DNA from 3 places in the Cobetia sp. PS-4MA genome. Region 1 is predicted to be linked to each of the others. Evidence: predicted binding sites of a transcription regulator. Region 1 holds the regulator's gene; each other region holds the start of a gene.
The links. Region 1 encodes sigma-54, which starts transcription at its own class of promoters, with help from an activator protein. Its sites were predicted from a motif close to TGGCACNNNNNTTGCTNT; they were not measured.

Region 2: the regulator sigma-54 is predicted to act here: its motif matches at 4,754-4,771, upstream of AC26AR_RS09305 (ammonium transporter).
Region 3: the regulator sigma-54 is predicted to act here: its motif matches at 5,556-5,573, upstream of AC26AR_RS12405 (HAD-IIB family hydrolase).

Annotation. Positions count from the first base shown of each region.
Region 1 is NZ_CM173107.1:804,240-811,905, reverse strand. Features, by position in the region: gene AC26AR_RS03455 (KpsF/GutQ family sugar-phosphate isomerase) at 1-584, shown strand, start outside; gene AC26AR_RS03450 (KdsC family phosphatase) at 711-1,280, shown strand; gene lptC (LPS export ABC transporter periplasmic protein LptC) at 1,280-1,963, shown strand; gene lptA (lipopolysaccharide transport periplasmic protein LptA) at 2,062-2,640, shown strand; gene lptB (LPS export ABC transporter ATP-binding protein) at 2,643-3,383, shown strand; gene AC26AR_RS03430 (RNA polymerase factor sigma-54) at 3,702-5,150, shown strand; gene hpf (ribosome hibernation-promoting factor, HPF/YfiA family) at 5,750-6,058, shown strand; gene AC26AR_RS03420 (PTS sugar transporter subunit IIA) at 6,068-6,538, shown strand; gene rapZ (RNase adapter RapZ) at 6,635-7,549, shown strand; gene AC26AR_RS03410 (HPr family phosphocarrier protein) at 7,536-7,666, shown strand, end outside.
Region 2 is NZ_CM173107.1:2,183,434-2,191,099, reverse strand. Features, by position in the region: gene AC26AR_RS09320 (response regulator) at 1-527, opposite strand, end outside; gene AC26AR_RS09315 (sensor histidine kinase) at 524-1,834, opposite strand; gene AC26AR_RS09310 (DUF1989 domain-containing protein) at 2,109-4,520, shown strand; gene AC26AR_RS09305 (ammonium transporter) at 4,876-6,234, shown strand; gene AC26AR_RS09300 (hypothetical protein) at 6,373-6,540, shown strand; gene AC26AR_RS09295 (NAD(P)-binding domain-containing protein) at 6,681-7,666, opposite strand, start outside.
Region 3 is NZ_CM173107.1:2,911,388-2,919,053, reverse strand. Features, by position in the region: gene glyA (serine hydroxymethyltransferase) at 1-436, shown strand, start outside; gene AC26AR_RS12430 (DUF6506 family protein) at 689-982, shown strand; gene AC26AR_RS12425 (FadR/GntR family transcriptional regulator) at 1,204-2,091, shown strand; gene AC26AR_RS12420 (TRAP transporter substrate-binding protein) at 2,191-3,255, shown strand; gene AC26AR_RS12415 (TRAP transporter small permease subunit) at 3,411-4,052, shown strand; gene AC26AR_RS12410 (TRAP transporter large permease) at 4,052-5,353, shown strand; gene AC26AR_RS12405 (HAD-IIB family hydrolase) at 5,657-6,553, shown strand; gene AC26AR_RS12400 (glycosyltransferase family protein) at 6,595-7,666, shown strand, end outside.

The sequences.
Region 1 (7,666 bases):
CGCTCGCGCGTGATGCAGACGCACACCTGGACACCAGCGTCGCCCAGGAGGCCTGTCCGCTGAACCTGGCACCGACGGCCTCCACGACCGCCGCACTGGTGATGGGGGATGCGCTGGCCGTGGCACTGCTGGAAGCCCGCGGCTTCACCGCCGAGGAGTTCGCACTCTCTCATCCCGGTGGCAGCCTTGGGCGGCGACTGCTGCTGCGCGTCCAGGACGTCATGCATCAAGGCGATGCCCTGCCACGCGTGGCGCTGGGCAGCCCGCTGCGCGATGCGCTGCTCGAGATCACCCGCCAGGGCATGGGGTTCACCTGCGTGATCGACGAGGACGAGCATCTGGTCGGCGTCTATACCGACGGGGATCTGCGCCGCACCCTGGATCAGCACGGCGATCTGCGTGCGCTCAAGGTCGATGACGTCATGACGCGCGGTGGCAAGACCATCCGCTCCAGCATGCTGGCCGCCGAAGCGGTGCGCATCATGGAAGAAAACCGCATCAGCGTTCTGGTAGTCTGTGACGAGGATGAGCACCCGATCGGCGCCATCCACATGCACGGCCTGCTGGCCAGCGGCGTGATCTGAACTCCCCCGCGGGATTGCTGTCTCTGCACGACAGTCCCATGAGTCTGGCGAGGGCAGCACGCAGCCGTTGGCGGTCGTCGCCTACAGGAATGCGTCACGCATGCACGGAATGCGAGGAGAAAGACCATGAATGACATCACTTCCCTGGCGGAGGACTACCCCCAGGACATCATCGACCGCTCACGTCGCGTGCGCCTGCTGGCGCTGGATGTGGACGGCGTGCTGACGGACAACCGGCTGCACTACGATGCCAATGGCGTGGAAACCAAGAGCTTCCATGTCCAGGATGGCCACGGCCTCAAGCTGATCCTGCGCAGCGGTATCCGGGTCGCCTTGATCACGGGTCGCAGCTCGCCGATGGTGGAACGTCGCGCCAAGGAGCTGGGTATCCAGGACGTCATTCAGGGCCGCGAGGACAAGCTGGTCGCGCTGACCAACCTGTGTCGCGAGCACGATATCGCGCTGGATGACGTGGCCTACTGCGGAGATGACCTGCCGGATCGCGAAGCCATTCGTCGCGTCGGTCTGGGGGTCAGCGTTCCCAACGCCATGCCCTATGTGATGAGTGAAGCCAATTGGGTGACCACGCGTCAGGGCGGTGATGGTGCCGTGCGCGAGATCTGTGATCTGCTGCTCAAGGCACAGGGCCACTGGGCCTCGGTGCTGGATACCTATCTGCAGGAGTCGCGCGCCTGATGCCACGTCTGCCCCGTCCCTCTCCGCGCCTGTGGCTGATGCTGCTGCTCCTGCTGGTCGGCGGCGTCATGGCCCTGATCGAGCAGCGCAACAGTCTGGAGTCGACAGTGGATGTCGACGCCAGCAGTGATGAGCCGGATTACTATCTCGAGGGGGCTGACATGACGCGCTTCGATGCGCGGGGAGTGTCGATCCAGTCGATGACCTCCCCGCACATCGAACACACGCCAGGCGATGACGTGACGCGTGCGCAGGCACCGAAGATCCGGACCAACGACAGCGAAGACCGTCGCTGGTACGCCACGGGTGACAGTGGCGTGTTGAGCGCCGGCGGCGACACCTTCACCCTCGAGGGCAATGCCAGACTGCGCCAGCCTTCGGACGCCTGGACACTGGACACCGACGTGCTGCATTACAGTCGTGAGCAGAACCGTGCCTGGAGTGACGTGCCGGTGGTGATCACCCAGAATGGTCAACGCGTCGAGAGTGACCGCTTCAGCGCTGACCTCTCTCAGGATTCCGCCCAGCTGGAAGGCCGCGTCCGCAGCACCCTGCAACCCGGCAAGGGCAAGAGCGATGCCGCCCGGGAAGCCGAGACTCTCGACACCGGCAATGACACCACCCGTGACGATGATGGCCGCGTCTCCAGCACCTTCGATGCCGCGCCGGCCCAGGATCAGTGAGCGCGCCCCTGCATGCGCCGAATCCTCTCCCCCCGATTTCCGCTTCACGATGGCCTGAGTGATCGTGAAGCCTTACCAGTTCTGCCAAGGAGCACTCCATGACTTCAACGACTCTCACGCCCTTGACGGTCTGGCGCCAGACACTCAGACCCGGTGTCATGGCCCTTGGCCTGGCACTTGGCATGACGACGCTTTCCCCGACCGCACTAGCGCTGGACAGCGATGCCAACCAGCCGATCAACATTGCCGCCGACTCACTGTCACTGGATGACAAGGCCGGCACGGCCACCTATACCGGTCGCGTGGAAATGCGCCAGGGCAGCATGAAGCTGGATGCCGCGCGCGTGGACATCAGTCGCGCCGACAGCGGCGAGATCTCCCTCGTCAAGGCCACCGGCCAGCGCGCCTACATGGAGCAGAAACCCGATACCGACGAGCGACTGGTCAAGGGCTGGGCGAATACCATTCGCTACCACGCGCTGGAGCGCCGGGTGGAACTGGTCGGCGATGCCCGTCTGGAGAAAGGCGACGATACCTTCGAAGGTGGCTACGTGGAATACTTCCTGGACAAGCGCCAGGTCAATGCCAGCAATGGCACCGATGCCTCATCCTCCGAGGGGTCACGCGTCCACATGACCCTGACGCCACGTGGCGCCAATGCCAGCAAGGATCAATGAGCATGACTGCTGCCAGCCCACGTACCCTCAGCGCTCGTCATCTGGCCAAGGCCTACAAGGGTCGCAAGGTCGTCAAGGACATCTCGCTGGAAATCCGCCAGGGTGACATCGTAGGCCTGCTGGGCCCCAACGGGGCCGGCAAGACGACCTCGTTCTACATGATCGTCGGCCTCGTGCGCTCGGATGCCGGTAGCGTGACCATCGATGACCACGACCTGTCCGGCGCCGCCATGCATCAGCGGGCTCGCGCCGGCATCGGCTATCTGCCCCAGGAAGCCTCGATCTTCCGCAAGCTCTCGGTGTCCGACAACATCATGGCGATCCTCGAGACGCGCAAGGACCTGGATCGCAACGGACGCAAGGCACGCCTGGAGGAGCTGCTCAACGAGTTCAGCATCACGCATATTCGTGACAGTGCCGGCATGAGCCTTTCCGGCGGGGAGCGCCGCCGCGTGGAGATCGCTCGCGCACTGGCCACCGAGCCGGACTTCGTGCTGCTCGATGAGCCGTTTGCCGGCGTGGACCCCATCTCGGTGGGCGAGATCAAGAGCATCGTGCGCCAGCTGCGTGACCGCGGCATCGGGGTGCTCATCACCGACCACAACGTGCGCGAGACACTCGACATCTGCGATACCGCCTACATCGTGGGCGATGGCCAGATCATCGCGCATGGCGACGCCGACACCATCCTCGCCAACCAGCAGGTGCGTGATGTCTACCTGGGCCATGAGTTCAAGCTCTAGCCCGAGAGTGCCGTCAGCCTGACGAGAGCCGTCCGACCTCTTCTGCTCTCACCAGCACCCTCCAGCACCCGCCACTTCCTGCTTCACTGTCGGGGCCTCGTTCCCCGCCCCCTCACGCAAGCGCCTCGACAGGCGCTTGCGTGATCTCCCCGTGAACCCTCCTGCTCTGCCACACCTCACTCGAATGCATGACGTCCATACCACCTTGGTGGCAACATGGCATGCAAGTTGCTTGAATATTCTCGACTGCCCCTTGTCAGTGCCCCGACCCACGGTATAGCGTAGATGCACGTTCCTTTGCCGTGAATGACAGACCCCATGAAACCCACCTTGCAGCTTCGACTCGGCACTTCCCTGACCATGACCCCGCAACTTCAGCAAGCGATCCAGCTGCTGCAGTTGTCGACGCTGGACCTGCGTCAGGAGATACAGCAGGCGCTTGAGTCAAACCCCATGCTGGAGCTTGACGAGGAATACGAGTCGCTGGATGTCGCGGAGACACAGGACAAGAGCGAGATCTCCACCTCCGAGACCAACAGCGAGATTCCTGAAGAATACCCTCTCGACAGTGACTGGTCGGACCTCTACCAGGATCACGCAGGCAGCCTGACCAGTTCCGGCAGCGGAAGCTCGAGCGAGGACGGGCCGGACTTCGATCGCAACACCAGTGTCGAAAGCCTGCAGGACCATCTGCGCTGGCAGCTGGCGATGACGGACCTCGATGCGCGTGAACGCCAGATGGCGGAGAGTCTGATCGATGCGGTGGATGGGGCCGGCTACCTGAGCATGAGCCTGGACGAACTGGTCGATGGCCTGCGAGGTCAGGGACTGCCCGGCCTCAAGGCGTCGGAACTCGAGCAGGTCCTGCTGCGCCTTCAGCAGTTCGATCCCACCGGTGTGTTCGCTCGAGACCTGCGCGAATGCCTGCTGCTTCAGCTGGCCCTGCTGCCGGACGATCTGCCATTGCTGGCCCAGGCCCGCCGTCTGGTGCGGCAATTCCTCGAGGCACTGGGCAATGACGATCGCAAGCTGCTCAAGCGTCGCCTGAGCCTGGATGATGATGAGCTGGATCACGTCATTCGTCTGGTACGGGCGCTCGACCCGCGCCCGGCGTCCGCCTGGGGCGAGCCTGCCAGTGATTACGTCATCCCGGACCTGCTGGTCCGTCATACGCGTCACGGCTGGCAGGTCGAGCTCAACCCGGAAGCGCTGCCCAAGCTGCGTATCCAGCCGGAATATGCCGCCCTCATCAAGCGGGCCGACAAGTCCGCGGACAACACCTTCCTCAAGGACAATCTTCAGGAAGCCCGCTGGCTGATGAAGAGCCTGTCCTCACGCAATGACACCCTGCTCAAGGTGGGCCGCGAGATCATGGCGCGCCAGATCGACTTCCTCGAGCAGGGGGAAGAAGGCATGAAGCCGCTGATCCTCGCCAACATCGCGGAAGTGGTCGAGATGCACGAATCCACCATCTCGCGGGTGACCACCCAGAAATATATCCACACCCCGAGAGGCGTGTTCGAACTCAAGTTCTTCTTCTCGAGTCAGGTGGGTGGCAGTGGCAACGGTGACGCGCATTCCAGCACCGCGATCCGCGCGCGCATTCGCAAGCTGATCTCGGAAGAACCGGCGCGCAAGCCATTGTCCGACTCACGCCTGGTGGATCTGCTGGCCAGTGATGGCATCGAGGTAGCGCGCCGGACGGTCGCCAAGTATCGCGAGGCCATGGGCATCCCCTCCTCCAGCGAGCGCAAGCGCTTGGCGTGAGTCTCGACAACGGATACCCGCAAGCCAGCGGGCTCCACACGTCGGAGCGCTGAAGCTCGCCCCCTTGCACCTGCCATCCTGGCATCATCTGCCAATCGGTCGTCTGAATACCGGTTGGCAATGCCTGTCCTTGCGACTGCGTGAGTGACTTCACGCCCCCAATTGCCTATTTTTCCAGCCACTTTTCTCCAGAGTGCTTTCTTTTTCCCTCACATCCCACGGACAGATAGCCAGGGGTCGCCACCGACTCCTGCCACACGAACGTCGACGTAAATGCTGACATTGGCCACAAACGGCCGGTTTCTCGAGCCCCATTCCGTCCGTGATGCGAGGCGATGCTCATGAAGAACCTGCTGATATCCCTCGCTGGGTTGAAGACAAGCCTTGCCCCACGATGCAGCGCAGCGTTGATCTTTGTTCAAAGCTTGGGCATTGTCGGGGTAGACGCTCGGTACACCGGCACCGCCGCTCTCGCCAGCAGATGATCGCCACGAGACCATGGCCGGAGTCAGAAAGTGGCCGCGCGTTCAATCAGGGTTTGCTCGCAGTCAAAAAGGGTTACAATTCAAAGGCAACCCGCTGGATAAAGGAGCGTGTCCATGCAAGTGAATATCACCGGGCATCATGTGGAACTCACCGATCCTCTCCGCGATTATGTCAACGAGAAGCTCGCTCGCCTCGAACGGCATTACGACAACATCACCAATGTTCAGGTGACACTGTCGATCGAGAAGGAACGCCAACAGGCTGCCTGCACCCTGCACGCCGCTGGCGCCGACCTCCATGCCCTGGCAGAAGACCCCAACATGTACGCTGCCATCGACGCGCTCGCCGACAAGCTGGACCGCCAGCTGGTCAAACACAAGGAAAAGTCCCAGGCTCGCTCTCAGGGCACCGGGACCCGTTGACCTTCTGCCATGACACTTGATCAGATCCTTCCCCCCGAGCGCACGCTCTACGGCGTCCCCGGGGGGAGCAAGAAGCGGGTGCTGGAATTCTTCAGCACCTTCATTGCTCAGAACATTCCCAGCCTGGACAGCCAGGAAGTCTTCTCGCGCCTGATCGGGCGCGAGAGACTGGGTTCGACGGGTATCGGCCACGGCGTGGCCGTGCCACATGCACGCAGTCCACACTGCAAGACCCCCATCGCGGCGTTCATGAAGCTCGGTGACCCCATCGACTTTGACGCCATCGATGGCGAACCCATCGATCTGCTGTTCGTGCTGCTGGTCCCCGAGGAGGCAGATGACACCCATCTCACTCTGCTCGGCCAGGTGGCGGAACTGCTCAACTCGCCCACCAACCGGGCAGCATTGCGCCAGGCAGACAGTCAGCGAGCATTGTTCGATGCCCTGACCTCGGCCATCGCCGAATTGCCGGCGCGCTGAACCTGCAAGCCCGGACTCGCTCCGGGCTTGTCGCTGACTGGCCTCAGGCACCCTCCGCTTTCACCTCATGCTGACCTCGCCCTGGGAGAGCACTCCATGAAGATCGTGATCATCAGTGGTCGCTCCGGTTCCGGCAAATCGATTGCCCTCCAGGCGCTGGAAGACATTGGCTACTATGCCATCGACAATCTGCCCGGCATGCTGCTGGCACCATTGGTCGAGCAGCTGGAAAAGGACAGCCCCACCCGCCGGCGCATCGCGGTCTCCATTGACGCGCGCAACCTCCCCGATGCCCTGAGTCGCTTCCCCGAACTGCTCGACAGCGTTCGTCAGAGCGGCATGGATGTGCAGGTCGTCTACCTGACCACGGACTCCCGTGTCCTGCTCGAACGCTATTCCGCGACCCGCCGCCGTCATCCGCTGACCCGCGACAATGACCGCACGCTGGCCGAGGCCATCGAGATCGAGCAGCAGACACTGGCCCCGATTCGTCAGAAGGCGGATCTGGTCATCGACTCGACCAACCTCAGCGTGCATGACCTGCGCTCGCGCATCACCGAACAGGTCGCACAGCACAGCTCTCGTCATCTGACACTCACCTTCGAGTCCTTCGGCTTCAAGCATGGCGTGCCGACCGATGCCGACATGGTGTTCGATGCCCGCTGCCTGCCCAACCCCTACTGGGACATCAATCTGCGCAGCGATACCGGTCGTGATGACAGCGTGGCGGAATTCCTGCAGCGCTACCCGGACGTCAAGGCAATGCAGGATGACATCGCCGGCTGGCTGGAACGCTGGCTGCCCGCCTATCAGGCCAGCAATCGCAGCTACCTGACCGTTTCGGTGGGCTGTACCGGCGGCCAGCATCGCAGCGTCTATCTCTGCGAGCAGCTGGCCGAACATTTCGCCAAGCAGCTTCCTGAGGTGCGTCTACGCCACCGGGAACTGGGGATCCATACGGCCCTGGCGATCAGCGATACCCGTCAGGAGTCACACGATGCCCAGTCGTGAACTGGTTCTGACCAACAAGCGCGGGCTGCATGCTCGCGCTGCCACCAAGCTGGTCAACTGCTGTGCGCCCTTCGAGGCCACGGTCATGGTCAGTCACGGTGAGCGACGCGCCAACGC
Region 2 (7,666 bases), 1.4 Mb from region 1:
ACGCCACCCTCCGGCGGTGCATGTTCGCGTGCCGAGCGCTGGCGATGGTCCTGCTGCAGGCGCCTGGCCAGCAGCAGCAAGGTCTCTTCCTCCAACCCCAGCTTGCCGTCGATGACGGCCTGCAGGCGCTCGAGAATGCGTTCGGGGGCGGTGTCCTTCATCAGGTAGCCATCCGCCCCTTGCTGGATGGCATCCAGCAGGTGGCGGCTGTCGTCGGAGGCGGTCAGCAGCACCACCTTGAGGGCGGCATCACGCTGCTTGAGATGGCGCATCAGGGTCAGGCCATCGAGTTGCGGCATCTGCCAGTCGACGATCACCAGCTCGGGGGCGAGGGCGGGGAGGCGCTCGAGAAGATGCGCACCATCATCGAAGTCGGCCACGACCTCGAACAGGCCACCTTCACTCAAGAGCTCGGCAAGCCCGCGCCGAAACAGCGGATGGTCGTCGACGAGTACCACTCTTGTCGGGAGTGTCTGACGTGTCGGGTGCGTCGAGGGTGACGAGGGTGTCTGTCGTGTCGCGGTCATGTGTCGCGGCGCTCCCAGCTCAGTGTCACGCGGGTACCGCCCTGGCGGGGCTGGGTGATGGCGAACTCGGCCCCGAGGTGGCGCGCACGATCCTGCATGATGCCCAGCCCGAAATGCGCGGCGGGGATCTCGGCGGGATCGAACCCGCAGCCGTTGTCCTCGACGGTCAGCAACACCCGCGCCGCCGGCTGCGGCCCAGAGGACTGATAGAGCAGTTGCAGGCGCAGGTGGGTGGCCCGGGCATGACGCACGCTGTTGGTCATCGCTTCCCGCACGATGAACATCACCTGCAGGGACTGGGCATCGGAGAGGTGCAGTGACTGGATGCGATTGTCGAGCTCGAACACCATGCTGGAGCGGGTCTCGAATTCCTCGATCAAGGCCTCCAGCACACAGGCAAGTGGCGCGTCTCCCCAGGTGGCGTGCGCGCCATTGATCAGTTCACGGGTCTGGCGGAAGGCGCGCCGGGCCTGGGTATGCACCTCCTCAGCCAGTGCCTGCACCTCCTGTGGCGCATGGCGGGCGGCACGTGTCAGGCGTGCGCTCTGCATCTGCAGGTAACTCAATTCCTGGGCGAGGGTGTCGTGCAGCTCCGCCGCCAGTTGTCGGCGTTCGTTCTTCAGAGCCTGTGCCACCGCTGCCTGCCTGTCTTCAGCGTGACGCGCCTGTTGCTGCTGCTGCAATGCCAGGCCACGGCTCAGAGCGTCGATGACGGCGTGTGCCAGCGGTGTCTCGCGGGAGGGGGCTGCGGCTGTCGGCTCTCCAAGCCACAACCAGCCATCGCCCGTCGCCCCTCTGCCCGTCTCCCCGCTGTCAGTGGCGTCCGTGAGGGCGATCAGCACGCCACCTGGCGTGCCGGCTATGCCAGACGCCTGCTGTCGGGCGCCGGGATCGCGACCGATATCCCTGACGACTTCCTGCAATCTCTGGCGCGCAGCGGCTGACAGAGCGATGCCGGCAGGGGAAATCACCGCATGGGTCGCCTGACCGGGTGCGCGATGCACGACACAGAGTTCGCAAGTCGCGGAGTGCGCCATGCCGCTTTCAGGACAGCCGTTCAGCATGTCCAGCAGCTCTCTCAGCACGGATGGCAACGCCTCCTCAAGGTCAGCGCAGGTAGCGATGCGCAAGGTGATGGCATCGAGGTGGTGTCTGTCACGCAGATCAGGCGGCGGGATGGCAGCAGGGCGAACGGGAGTCTCGGTATCGGCGGGGCAGCCTCGTGCGCGCTGGACATCAAGGCGATGCGCTATCCCTTGCGATGCAGGCGCCTTGCCTGTCTTCGATGCGCCGAGACTGAGTGCCATGCGAGTTCCTCTGTCGTTTCGCCGCCCCTGCGGCGCGCCCTGATTCGAGTGTCACACCAGCAAGCTTCATGCCAGCGAATGGATTACTCCTTCATGGGTACCTCTCTTGATGGATTGTCGTCGCATCTACTGAGAGTAAATTTAATTAACCATGAAGAACGTGGTGCGCGACGCAAGGGGTCATGCACCATCCAGGCACATCTGATCCAGGCTTGCCCTTCGAGGACTTCCTTCGACTGGCTCGCCTGCCATGACAACAAGAGGTATCACCAGGATGGGACTTGCAGTCGAGATACCCTCTGCCACGCCGAGCCAGCCGTATCGTTACCGAATCGCCGGCCTGGAGGTGTTGGCACTTGATCTGTCGCCTGGCGATAGCGTGCAGGTGTCATCCGTGGACGGTGCGCAGTCCTGTGAGTGGCTGGCACTGAAGGCCACGGGTGGTGAAGTCGCCGAGGCGGCACAGCAGAGCGGGGAAAGCCCCCGCGAAGCGGTGAAGGGGGCAGGCACGACAATCGAGGCGTCGCTTGCGCACTTCGCGAGCGTCGTCAGTCCGGGAGATCACGCCTTCGCCAGTCAGCCTCAGGCCAGCGAGGCGCAGGAGACGTCCGGCAACAGGAGTCCGCACACTCAGGCACGCCTGGAGGCGCTGGGGGTCGCGCATTGCCCGCCATCGTACTGGCAGCGCCTGTCAGCGGCCGGATTGCCGGCCGAGATTCGCTGGCCGCTGGAAGCGCCTGCCGCACGCCTGATTCTGCTGGCCCCCGGCAGTGACATGACGATCGAAGGAGAGCGGCTGGCCACCGAGCTTGAGGTGTCCCATTTCTGCACAGGGCTTGTGGGGCTGGAACATCTGCCGGTGCCGCTGGCACCGATCCGCCAGGAGACGAGAGTCGCGGCGGGGACGGTCGAGGTCTATGAGGTCAAGCAGGGCGAGTGGATCCAGATCATCGATGTGGCGGGGCGTCAGTGCTCCGACTTCGTGGCCTTCGACGCCACTGCCTGGGCAGAGGGCGAGGAGCTGGGGCTGGATGCTGGCGCCACGCGCAGCCTGTCCGGGCATTGCATGCCCAATCCGGGACTGTATTCGGTGTTCTTTGATCAGCACCTGCATCCGATGCTCGAGGTGATTCAGGACACGGTCGGACGCCATGACAGCTTCATGCTTGCCTGCTCGCCGCAGTATTACGAACACCACGGCTACTTCGGTCACGACAGCTGCACGGTCAACTTCAACAATGCCCTGTCGGCGTCTCATGGTATCCGACAGCGTGCCAGCTGGCCGGCCATCAACTTCTTCTTCAATACCTGGGTACAGCCCTGCGGCACCCTGGCGGTGGATGAGCCCTGGTCACGTCCCGGCGACTATGTGCTGTTGCGCGCCGACCGTGACCTCATCTGTGCCTCATCCGCCTGTCCGGACGACATCGACGCCGCCAACGGTTGGGTGCCGACCGATATCCATGTGCGTATCTACGCCGCTGAACATGACTTCCCCCGCGGTATCGCCTATCGCAACCGGCCCGAGGAATTGCCGCGCATGACATTGCCTACCGCCTTCCATCCCTGCACCTCCGCCTTGACCAAGCAGTACATCGATTACCACGGCTACTGGCTGGCCACCCATTACGAGGGGTGGGGGGCCAAGGCGGAGTATCTCGCCTGTCGCGAACGGGTCGCGGTGATGGATCTCTCCGCATTGCGCAAGTTCGAGGTCGCCGGACCGGACGCCGAACGCCTGTTGCAATATGCGCTGACCCGCAACGTGCGCCGACTCTCCATCGGAGAAGTGGTGTATTCCGCCATGTGTCAGGAAACCGGCGGCATGCTCGATGACGGCACCCTGTTCCGCATGGGCGAGCAGACCTTCCGCTGGATCTGTGGTGATCCGGCCAGCGGCCAGTGGCTGCGGGATCTCGCAGAGCAGCAGGGCTATCGCGTCACGGTGCGCGACTCCACCCATCAGCTGCACAACATCGCGCTGCAGGGGCCGAAGAGCCGCGAGGTGCTGGCGCCGTTGATCTGGAATGCGCGTACCCAGCCGGAGGTGGAAACGCTGGGCTGGTTCCGCTTCATGGTCGGTCGCCTGGCGGGGCCGAATGGCATCCCGCTGATGGTGTCGCGGACCGGCTATACCGGTGAGCTGGGCTATGAGATCTGGTGTCATCCGCATGACGCCCCGGCCGTGTGGGAGGCGATCTGGGCGGCCGGTGAGCCGCATGGCATCGCGCCGCTGGGACTGGATGCCCTCGACATGCTGAGGATAGAGGCGGGGCTGATCTTCGCTGGCCATGAATTCTGTCCGCAGACGTCTCCCTACGAGGCGGGCATCGGCTTCACCGTGCCGATGAAGAGCAAGGAGGATGATTTCGTCGGGCGTGCGGCCATGCAGCGCGAGACGCCGGAATCCCGCCATCGGATCATGGGCCTGAGGGTGGACAGCAGCGAGCTGGTCAGCCACGGCGACCTCGTCTATCACGGGCGCTATCCGGTCGGGGTGATCACCAGCGCGACCCGCTCTCCCTTGCTCAACCAGTCCATCGCCATGTGTCGTCTCGCCCCGGATTTCTCAAGCCCCGGAACGCAGCTTGAGATCGGTCAGCTGGATGGTCACCAGAAGCGTCTCGTCGCCGAGGTGGTGACATTGCCTTTCCATGATCCTGAGCGTCTCAAGGTGCGCAGCTGAGTGATGCATGACGCATGACCGAGACCTCGCGCGTGAGGCTGGCCGGTGACGATCCGTATATGCAGTACGACTCACGTCATATCACGGTGCAGGACGCCGCCTACCTGCCTCAATAACGAACACCCTCTTGCCAGGTGGTGATTTCCGGGCTTCATATGTGAAGAGGTGTCCACGATTTCGAGAAGATATCAATGAAAACAACGTATTACTGAAGGTGCCCATCAGGGGTCATCTGGCATGTCGCTTGCTTTATCCAGCAGGTCCCCCTTGAAAAACAACAACAACCTTCGGGCAGACAGGGTTTCCACCGGCAGGCATGCGGTGGCAGACCCGGCCCGGAAAAGGAGAAAAGACGATGGATGAAAAGACGTTGCAAAGCATATTGGATATGCACCAGGCGATGAACATCGAGGTGTTCTACTGGTGGTGTACCGCCATCATGTTCCTGATCCACGCAGGCTTTCTGGCCTATGAGATCGGTGCCTCCCGTTCCAAGAATGCCCTGGCGTCCGGCATGAAGAACGTGCTGACGCTGGCCTCGATCATCCCCGCCTTCTACTTCGTGGGCTGGTGGATCTACAACGCCTTCCCCAACGGGCTGATTCCCATCGAGGCTTCCGCGGCACTGCCGTGGAGCGCGAGCATGCGCCCGGACGCCGATGACATGGGTACCGGTATCTTCTTCGCGGCCTTTGCCCTGTTCGGTGCGACCACGGGCTCGATTCTCTCGGGGGCGGTGATCGAACGCATCCGCCTGGGCGCCTTCCTGTTACTGGCGGTGATTCTCGGTGCGGGTGTCTGGATCCTGGCGGGTGCCTGGGGCTGGCATCCGGATGGCTGGATGCTGCACAAGCTGGGCTATCACGATGTCGGCGCGGCGGGCGTGGTGCATGCCGTGGCCGGCTTCTTCGCGCTGGGCGTGCTGCTCAATCTGGGCGCGCGTATCGGCAAGTACAGTGACGATGGCAAGCCGCAGGTGATCGCACCGCACAACATGCCGATGACCTTGATCGGGCTGATGCTGATCATCGTCGGTTTCTTCGGCTTCCTGGGTGGATGCATCATCTTCAACACCGGTGACATCGGCTGGACCACCATCTACGGCAATCGCACCAACCTCTCTGCCTTCGCCTTCAATACCCTGATGGGCTTCGGTGGCGGCGTGATCGGTGCCTATCTGTCCTCGCGTGATCCCTTCTGGACCATGTCCGGTGCGCTGGGCGGCATCATCACCGTCGCGGCGGGGCTGGATCTCTACAACCCGGGCCTGGCCTTCGTGCTGGCCGTCACCGGTGGCGCCCTGATGCCGAAGATTGGCGCGCTGCTCGAGAAGCGTGGCCTGGACGACTCCGTCGGCGCCTTCGCGGTACATGGCTTCTGCGGCTTCTATGGCGTGGTACTGGTGGGTGTCTTCGCCGCGGGCTTCCCGAATGTCGGCGAAGGCGTGCCGGACGTCTCCTTCACCGGGCAGCTGACAGGCGCGGTGGTGATGGCAGTGACGGGCTTCGTGCCGGGTTGGGGCGTTGCCTATCTGCTCAAGAAGTTCAACCTGCTGCGCGTGCCGCCGCATGTCGAAGTGCTCGGGCTGGACCTGTTCGAAGTGCCGGCCAAGGCCTACCCGGAGAGCATGGCAACCGAGTCATCTTCCAGCGTTCCGGCACGTTCCGGTGGGGTTGTGGCAGCACCGATGGACAAGCGTCCCGATATCAGCTGAGTCGGTTCTGACGATTACCCGCATGAGGATTGGCTCGTTTGTTGCAGCGTTCGTTGCCATCTGTCCTGAAGTCTGGCTGCCAGCCAGTGACGGAGCGAACGGGCCGATTCGTTTTCTTTCTTCTCCAGGAGTCTTGTCATGGAAACTGTCGATACTGCGGTACATGCTGCCAACTATGCGTTCTTCTTCAGCAATTCAGGGATGGTGGCGGTCAGTCTGTTGATCGCGGCTGGCGTCTGCATCTCGTTGAGCGTCAATATCCTGCGCCATGAGAAAGCGTCATTCCGCAGCAAGAAGACCCTCTGATCCATCGGGGCCTTCTTGCTCCGCAACCACAGAATGCACAACGCCGCGAAGCCATGCTTCGCGGCGTTGTGCATTCTGTGGGCCCGACGTCACATGTCAGGTGACACAAGGCCGTCAGTCAATCAGATCCTGTCCGTCACTCAGACCTTGTCAGTCGCGAGGGAGCGTTCGGTGGCTGTCTCGCCGCCTGCTTGTCCAGCGCTCTTGTCGGGCTGTGCCAGGAAGGCTTCCAGCGAATCATCCATCGCGTCGAGCCAGGGCGTGTGATGGCGCGGGGCCATGGTGCCGGTCATCAGCGAGCGGTAGGAGTAGTCACGGAAGGTCATGATGTTCTCGTGCTTGTGGTGCTCCCACTCGAGGAAGGTGCGATTGACGCCGTCGATATCGAAGCTCGGATAATCCGTCTTGGAAATCAGTGACTTCACGTAATCGCCCTGGAAGCGGATCATCGATTCATCGCTGTCCAACGTCTCTTCCCGGTCACGCCATGCCTGACTGTCTGCCTGCATGGCCTCGCGGCTGGGCAGCGCGATCTCACCGAGAATCACGTCACGCACCCACCATGCCTGGGCATCGAACATGTTGAAGGTGTACCACTGATCCTGCATGCCGAGATAGAACAGGCGCGGATTGGCTTCCCAGGCAGCGCCCTTGTAGAGACCGAGCGGCCACATGCGGTTGGCTGTCTTGAGGCGCAGCGGTTCATCGAGGAACGGGAAGTGATGGAGGTAGCCGGTGCACAGGATGATGGCATCGATCTTCTTGCGGGTGCCATCGCGGAAATAGGCGGTGTCGCGGTCCACTTTCTGCAACAGCGGCTTCTCTTCCCAGTTCTCCGGCCAGGCAAAGCCCATCGGGGCGGTGCGATAGCTGGTGGTGATGCTGCGAGCGCCATACTTGTAGCACTGTGAACCGATATCTTCGGCAGAGTAGCTGCTGCCGATCAGCAGCAGATCCTTGCCCTTGAACTCCAGCGCATCGCGGAAGTCATGTGCATGCAGAATACGGCCATTGAACTCCGAGAACCCCGGGAATTCCGGCACGTTGGGGGTCGAGAAGTGACCGGAAGCGACGATGACGTGGTCAAAATGCTCCTGAACGACCATGTCCGACTGCTGGTCATGGA
Region 3 (7,666 bases), 1.9 Mb from region 1:
CAAGGAAGCGATGGATCCGTCCTTCAAGACCTACCAGCAGCAGGTCGTCAAGAACGCCCAGGCCATGGCGTCCGTGTTCCTGGAACGTGGCTTCGAAGTCGTCTCCGGCGGCACCGAGGATCACTTGTTCCTGCTGTCACTGGTCAAGCAGGGCCTGACCGGCAAGGACGCTGACGCTGCCCTGGGCCGTGCCCACATCACCGTCAACAAGAATGCCGTGCCGGGCGACCCGCAGTCGCCGTTCGTCACCTCCGGTCTGCGTATCGGCACCCCGGCCGTCACCACGCGCGGCTTCAAGGAGCAGGAGTGTCTGGATCTGGCGGGCTGGATCTGCGACATCCTCGAGGCGATGGTCGCCGGCGATTCCGCCGCTGCCGAAGCCGAGGTACAGGCCAAGGTCTCCGAGGTCTGTGCACGTCTGCCGGTCTACGCCTGAGTTCCTGACGGATGGCGCTCGCCGACACATGATGTTCGCATCATGAGGGAGCTGGCCATCGGTTCGGAGTGAGGTGCTCGAGAACGCCTGTCGCGAAAGCGGCAGGCGTTTTTTTGTGCCCGGCTCACGTCCAGACGGGGCGACATGTCGTTGATCCGTGGTCCACAAGCGCTCAGAAAGATCAGTCCTGATGCTCGCGGGGACACGCTAGGCTTCTTGATGCGTGATCCATCTCGTGGTGAGGAGACTTTCATGGCCGTGAAGACGCACGACGTTATGCACCATGCCTTCCTGATTCTGGTCGAGCACAGTGGCAATACCTCGCTGAGCAGCCAGGGGAGCGGGGAGATGCGACTCTCCGTCGCGACACTGGGCTCGCTCAAGGCGGCCGAGCGACTGGTCAGTGAGCTGATCGCCCAGGGGGTCAGTCAGATCGAGCTCTCGGCAAGCTTCGGCGCGGCAGGCGAGGCCGCGGTGAGAACGGTGGTGGCCGACAGCGGCGCCGAGCGAACGGTGATGATCGGTCGTGTCCGGTTCGCGACATGAGCGAAGATGGCGCGAAGTCTGGTGAAGTTGAATAATCCTTGCGCAACATGGAGTTGCGTAAAGGTGTGACCAAAGTCGGGTCTCACCCTTGGTCTAAGGTGTCTTGTTGGCATGTCTGACATGGGCTATTCCTTGACGGACAAGAGCGCACCGCGACCCATCCTGCGAGGGAGGTGAGCGAGCCACAATTGACGCGCCACGCCATCAAGGAACGTTCGATCATGCCCACGCCCCCCAGGAGTGCTGCAGGCGGCCACCCGCGCGCCGGCACGTCATCCCCTACGTCAGCGACCGCCAGTGAATCGTCGACCACCTCCCGTGTCGATGTGGCGGAATGGCTGGCGCAGGCCATCTTCGAGAATCGTTATCCGCCGGGCAGCCTGATCCCTCGTGAGCTGGATCTCTGCGATCAGCACGCCCAGAGCCGTGCCACCGTACGCACCGCGATCCAGAGTCTGGTCAATGCCGGCATCCTGACCCGCACCACCGGGCAGGGCACGCGCGTCAATCCGCTCAGCGAGTGGCATCTGCTCGACCCACGCGTCACCGGCTGGATGACACGCTATGCGATGCCGCATCCGCAGCTGGCACGGGATATCTACGCCTTCCGCATTTCCATCGAACCCTTCGTTGCCGCACTGGCGGCCACCGAGGCCACCGCCCAGGACCTGTCCGCCATCGAGCAGGCCTACGACGGCATGGCGGCGGCGGTGCATGGCGGCAGCGCCATGGAAGAATTCGATCGTGCCGATATCGCCTTCCATGACGCCATCTTCGCCGCGACCCACAACGTCATCTGGGCGCAGCTCGGCCATGTGCTCAAGCCCTCGATCAGCCTGCTGGTGGCGACTTCCAATCACAATGCCTCGGAGCTGGGCGACAGTCTCGGTCGCCATCGTGCGGTGATGGAGGCGATTCGTCTGCGCCAGCCGGAGGCGGCCCATGCCGCGACCCTGCATGTGCTGGATCGCACCGGGCGCGATCTCGGACTCGCCATGCCCGAGGTGGCTGATGGGCCGCACGGTGTCGGGCGTGCCCAGGAGCCGCTGGAGCTGCTGCGTCGTTTCGGTCAGCTGCCCAGTCTCTCCGCCCCCCTGTCAAGAGATTGACCCGCGCCCTGGGCGTCGCCACGCCGGGAAGTGTCTGCACGTCTTCCCTCCGCCAAAGAACGTCATAACACGTCATAACAACACGCCAGGAGTTCCACCATGCCGCATTCCACCACGTCCCACCGTCCGTCCCTCGCCTCCGGGCGTTTCGCGCTCAAGGCGCTTGCCCTTTCCACGGCGCTGGCCGCCAGTGCGATGGCCGCGCCCAGCTGGGCGGCCGAGTACGAATGGACCTTCCAGACCTCGGAAACGGCCGGTGAGCCGCAGTTCGAGGTCAAGAAGGCCTGGGCCGAGAACATCAAGACCATGTCGGATGGGCGCATCGCCATCGAGATCCTGCCGGTCAATGCCGTGGTACAGGCCAACCAGACGCTGGACGCCGTCAGCGCCGGCATCCTGCAGGGCCACTTGACGGACCCGTCCTACTTCTCGGGCCAGAATCCGGCCTTCGGCATGCTGGGCAACCTGGTGGGTGCCTGGGGGGATCCGCTGGAATATCTCGAGTACATGCAGCACGGCGGCGGTGAGGCGCTCTACAACGAGCTGGTCGAGCCCTACGGCGTGCATCTGATCGGCGCAGGCGCCACCGGGCTTGAGTCCTTCGTCTCCAAGAAGCCGGTGCGTACCGTCGATGACCTCAAGGGCCTCAAGGTGCGTGCGCCGGAAGGCATGGTCTACAACATCTTCCAGAAGGCCGGTGCAGCCCCCGTCAACCTGCCGGGCTCCGAGGTCTACACCGGTCTCGAGAAGGGCGTGATCGACGCGGCGGATTACACCGTGTTCGCCACCAATGATGACCAGGGCCTGCACAGCTTCGCCAAGTACCCGTCCTATCCGGGCTTCCACTCGCTGCCGATGGTGGCGGTGTCGATGAACAAGGACATCTGGGACGGCCTGCCGGCGGATCTCAAGGCGATCATGGAGACCGCGACTGACTCGATGGCCTACGACATGGTCTTCACCCTCAAGGCGCGTGACCTCAAGGCGGTGAGCGCGGCGCGAGCCAATCCGGATATCGAGGTGATCGACATGGCGCCGGAAGAGCGCGCCAAGTTCCGTCGCATCGCCCAGCAGGAGTGGAAGGTATGGGCCGAGAAGAACGAGCTGACCGGCAAGGTCTACGAGTCCGTGGTCACCTTCCTCACCGACCGCAACCTGATGTAAGCGTCCACTCGCTGTCATCGGCCGCGTGACAAGAGTCGCCGGGGCGAGACGTCGACAGGATCAAGACGATCAGGAAAGACGCGGGAGATGATGATCGGCGTGCTCACTGGGCGCGCCGATCCTCCTTGAGCAAGCCAGTTAGCAAGGAATTCGATATGGCAGAACATGATGTGGCGTCGCCGGGCCTGCCGGAGGCGTCGGATGACCACGACCCGAATCTGGGCACGCGCACGCCGCTGGACCGACTGGTCGGCAAGGGCACGCGCGCCGCGGCGTGGCTGGTATTGCTGGCGATGGCGATCAGCGTGTTCGAGGTGGTGATGCGCTATGGCCTCGACTCGCCGACCTCCTGGGTCCACGAGACGGTGATCTTTCTGGTCGCGACCAGCTTCGCGCTGGGCGGGCCGGCGGCGCTGGCCAACAACCGCCATATTCGCGTGCGTGTGCTCTACGACCTGGTCGGCACGCGCTTTCGCTACGTGCTGGACTGCTTCAATGACGTGATGACGCTCGTGTTCTGCATGGCGATGAGTTACGCAGGCTGGGTGATGTTCTGGCGCGCCTCGCACAGCCCGCTGGGCGAATGGCAGCTGGAGCGCTCCGGTACCTCGTGGAACCCGCCGTTTCCAGCGCTGACCAAGGGCGTGATCCTGTTCGCGCTGGCGGTGATGACCCTGCAGGCGCTGTGGCATCTCTACCAGACCTTCTTCTCTCCCCGTCCGCCCGAAGGGGAAAGTGACGCCGCTGCCCACCCGGCACAAGAGACGCGTACCACGTCAGACAAGGAGCAGCGCTGATGGATATCGCAACGGCTACCATGCTGCTGGTCGGCGGCATCTTCGCGCTGCTGGTCACGGGCCTGCCGCTGGCCTTCGTCACCGGCCTGGTCGCGCTGGCCTACACCTTCGGCTGGTTCGGCCCGATGGCGCTGCCGCTGGTCACCAGTCGTGTCTATGGCTTCGTCACCGAGTATTCGCTGGTGGCGGTGCCGATGTTCGTGTTGATGGCCTCGCTGCTGGATCGCTCGGGGATCGCCAAGGACCTGTTCAATGCCATGCGCGTGATGGCAGGTCGCCTGCCGGGTGGCGTGGCGATCCAGACCATCGTGGTGGCGTTCTTCCTGGCGGCGATGTCCGGCATCATCGGCGGCGAGATCGTGCTGCTGGGGATTCTGGCGCTGCCCCAGATGCTCCGGCTCGGCTATGACAAGCACATCGCCATCGGCGTGGTGTGTGCCGGGGGCTCACTGGGCACCATGATGCCGCCCTCCATCGTGCTGATCATCTATGGCCTGATCGCCAACCAGTCGATTGCCGATCTGTTCACCGCGGCGATCACCCCGGCCATCGTGCTGATGGCAAGCTATATCCTCTATGTGCTGATCCGCTGCCTGCGCAATCCCGCGCTGGGGCCGGTGATGCCCGAGGAGGAACGGCGTGCCAGCTTCCAGAGCAAGCGTGAGCTGCTCAAGGCCGTCGGCGTGCCGGCAATCATCGCGGGACTGGTGCTGGGTTCCATCTATGGCGGGGTGGCCTCGGTGACGGAGGCAGCGGCGATGGGCAGCTTCGGCGTGCTGGTGGCGGTGATGCTGCGGGGTGAATTCTCCATCACCCTGATGCAGCGTGCGCTGTCCCAGACCATGAACACCTGCGGCATGATCATCTGGATCGGTATCGGGGCGGCGGCGCTGGTCGGGGTCTACAACCTGATGGGCGGCAACCGCTTCGTGTCGAGCATGATTCTCGGCCTCGATATCCCGCCGCTGGCGATCATCATGGTGATGATGGCGATCCTGCTGCTGCTGGGGCTGTTCCTCGACTGGATCGGCATCGCGATGCTGACCCTGCCGATCTTCGTGCCGATCATCATCCAACTTGGCTATGACCCGGTATGGTTCGGCGTGCTGTTCGCGGTCAACATGCAGGTGTCCTTCCTGTCGCCTCCCTTCGGGCCTGCCGCCTTCTATCTGAAAGGCGTGGCACCGGAAGGCATCAGTCTCAAGGATATCTTCGTCTCGCTGCTGCCGTTCATCGCCATCCAGCTGTGCGTGCTGGCGATGTTGCTGCTGTGGCCGCAACTGTCACTGTGGCTGGTCTAGTCTCAACAGATGTTGCTGATGGCCGAAGACTCGACGCCCTCGCAGATGCGAGGGCGTCGTCGTTCGTGACGACAGACTTGCGCTGTAATGTGGCGACGCGACATGCATCAGGGGATTAGTGCTTATTGTTGGTGCAAGCAAGCCGGCAGTGAATCAGAGTTGAGAGATGAGAGGCCAGACTGTCATTGCGACTGCACCATCTTGGCACATTCCCTGCAATGCTCTTGGCAGGCTTGCCTGGCGCAACGAGACCGCACCGCAGGGATGCCTGGCACGCTGCAGCACTTCATGAGGAGAGTTCACATGTCAGAGACTCAAGCACCGCTGTTGTTGCTGACCGACCTGGATGGCTCGCTGCTGGACCATCACGATTACTCGCCGGGTCCGGCGCGCAGCTGGCTGACCCGCCTGCGTGCTCGCGGCGCCTGGGTCGTGCCCAATACCTCCAAGACCGCGGCTGAACTCACGCCCTTGATGCGCTCGCTGGGGCTGGCGGGTCAGCCCTGGATCGCCGAGAACGGAGGCGTCGTGGCGCTGCCGGCCTCCTGGCTCAGTGCCTATCCACTGGAGGAGGCCAGTGCCCCGGATGCGCACGGCCTGTGCCGTATCGCGGTGGCCATGCCGCGCCGCGCGATTCTCGAGGTGCTGGAGGGATTGAGGGAGGAGTTCGCCTTTGAAGGCTTTGCCGCGATGTCGGTGGCAAGAATCAGCGAGCTGACGGGGCTGGGGGAGGCGGATGCGGCGCTGGCGGGGGAGCGTGATGCCAGTGAACCGCTGGTATGGCAGGACGCGCCGGAGCGCCTCGAGGAGTTCCGCACGTGCCTGGCCAGCCATGGCCTCAAGCTGACGCGGGGCGGGCGTTTCCATCATGTGACGGGCGACACTGACAAGGGGGTGGCGGCGCGCTATCTGATCGCGCGCTACCGGCTCTGTGAGCGGGTGCGTCCCTGGACACTGGGCTTCGGTGATGGCGCCAATGACCTGCCATTGCTGGCCGCGGTCGACAACGCTGTCCTGATCCCCGGCGTCGGTGATACCTCACAGCGCGATCGGGAGCTTGCCGAGTATCCGCTACTGGCGGATGAACGCCGCTGTTTTCGTGCCAATCACCCCGGGCCGCAGGGATGGGTCGAGGGATTGCGTCACTGGCTGGCCAATGGCCAGCCGGAAGAATGGACATCCAGAGGCCTGCGCGCCTGACGCCTGCCTGATGCGTGTCTTCGGTATGACAAGGAGCTGACATGAGCGATTTTTACCAGAATGGCATCATCACCAACTTCCATAACCTGACCGACCGTCCGGTGGAGGACCTTGAAGCGGATCTGATGCGCTTCTCCCGCAAGCGGCCGATGAGCCTGATTCTGCCGTCGCTGTATTCCGAGCTGGAAGGCCCCGCACTCAAGCACATCGTCGATGAGCTGGCGCAGGTGCCGTATCTCAGCGAGATCGTGATCGGGCTGGATCGTGCCGACCGCGACCAGTTCGAGCATGCCAAGGAGTTCTTCTCTCACCTGCCACAGCATCACCGTATCCTGTGGAACGACGGGCCGCGCCTGCGTGCACTGGATGAAGAGCTGACCGAGCATGGTCTGGCACCGATGGAGGCCGGCAAGGGGCGCAACGTCTGGTATTGCTCCGGTTACGTGCAGTCATCAGGCATCGCCGAGGCGGTGGCACTGCATGACTGCGATATCGTCACCTATGATCGCGGCCTGCTGGCGCGCCTGATCTACCCGGTCGCCCATCCGCAGTTCAACTACGAATTCTGCAAGGGCTACTATTCGCGCATCGCCCAGGGCAAGCTCAATGGTCGCGTGGCACGTCTGATGGTCACGCCGTTGATCCGTGCGCTCAAGAAGGTCTATGGCCCGCTGCCGTATCTGGATTATCTCGACAGCTATCGTTATCCGCTGTCCGGTGAGTTCTCGATGCGCACCGACGTGCTGGCGGACATTCGCATCCCCAGCGACTGGGGGCTGGAGATCGGCGTGCTTTCCGAGGTGCATCGCAACTATTCCACCAAGCGTCTGTGCCAGGTGGACATCGCCGATGCCTATGATCACAAGCATCAGCCGCTGTCCGAGGAAGATGCGCTGGGCGGCCTCAATCGCATGAGTCTGGATATCGCCAAGGCCATGTATCGCAAGCTGGCGACGCTGGGGGTCGAGATCCACGGCGAGACTTTCCGCACCATCAAGGCGACCTACTATCGCATCGCGCTGGATCTGATCGAGACCTATTACAACGACGCCGTCATGAATGGCCTGACGGTGGATCGTCACAGCGAGGAAGCGGCAGTGGAGCTGTTCGCCG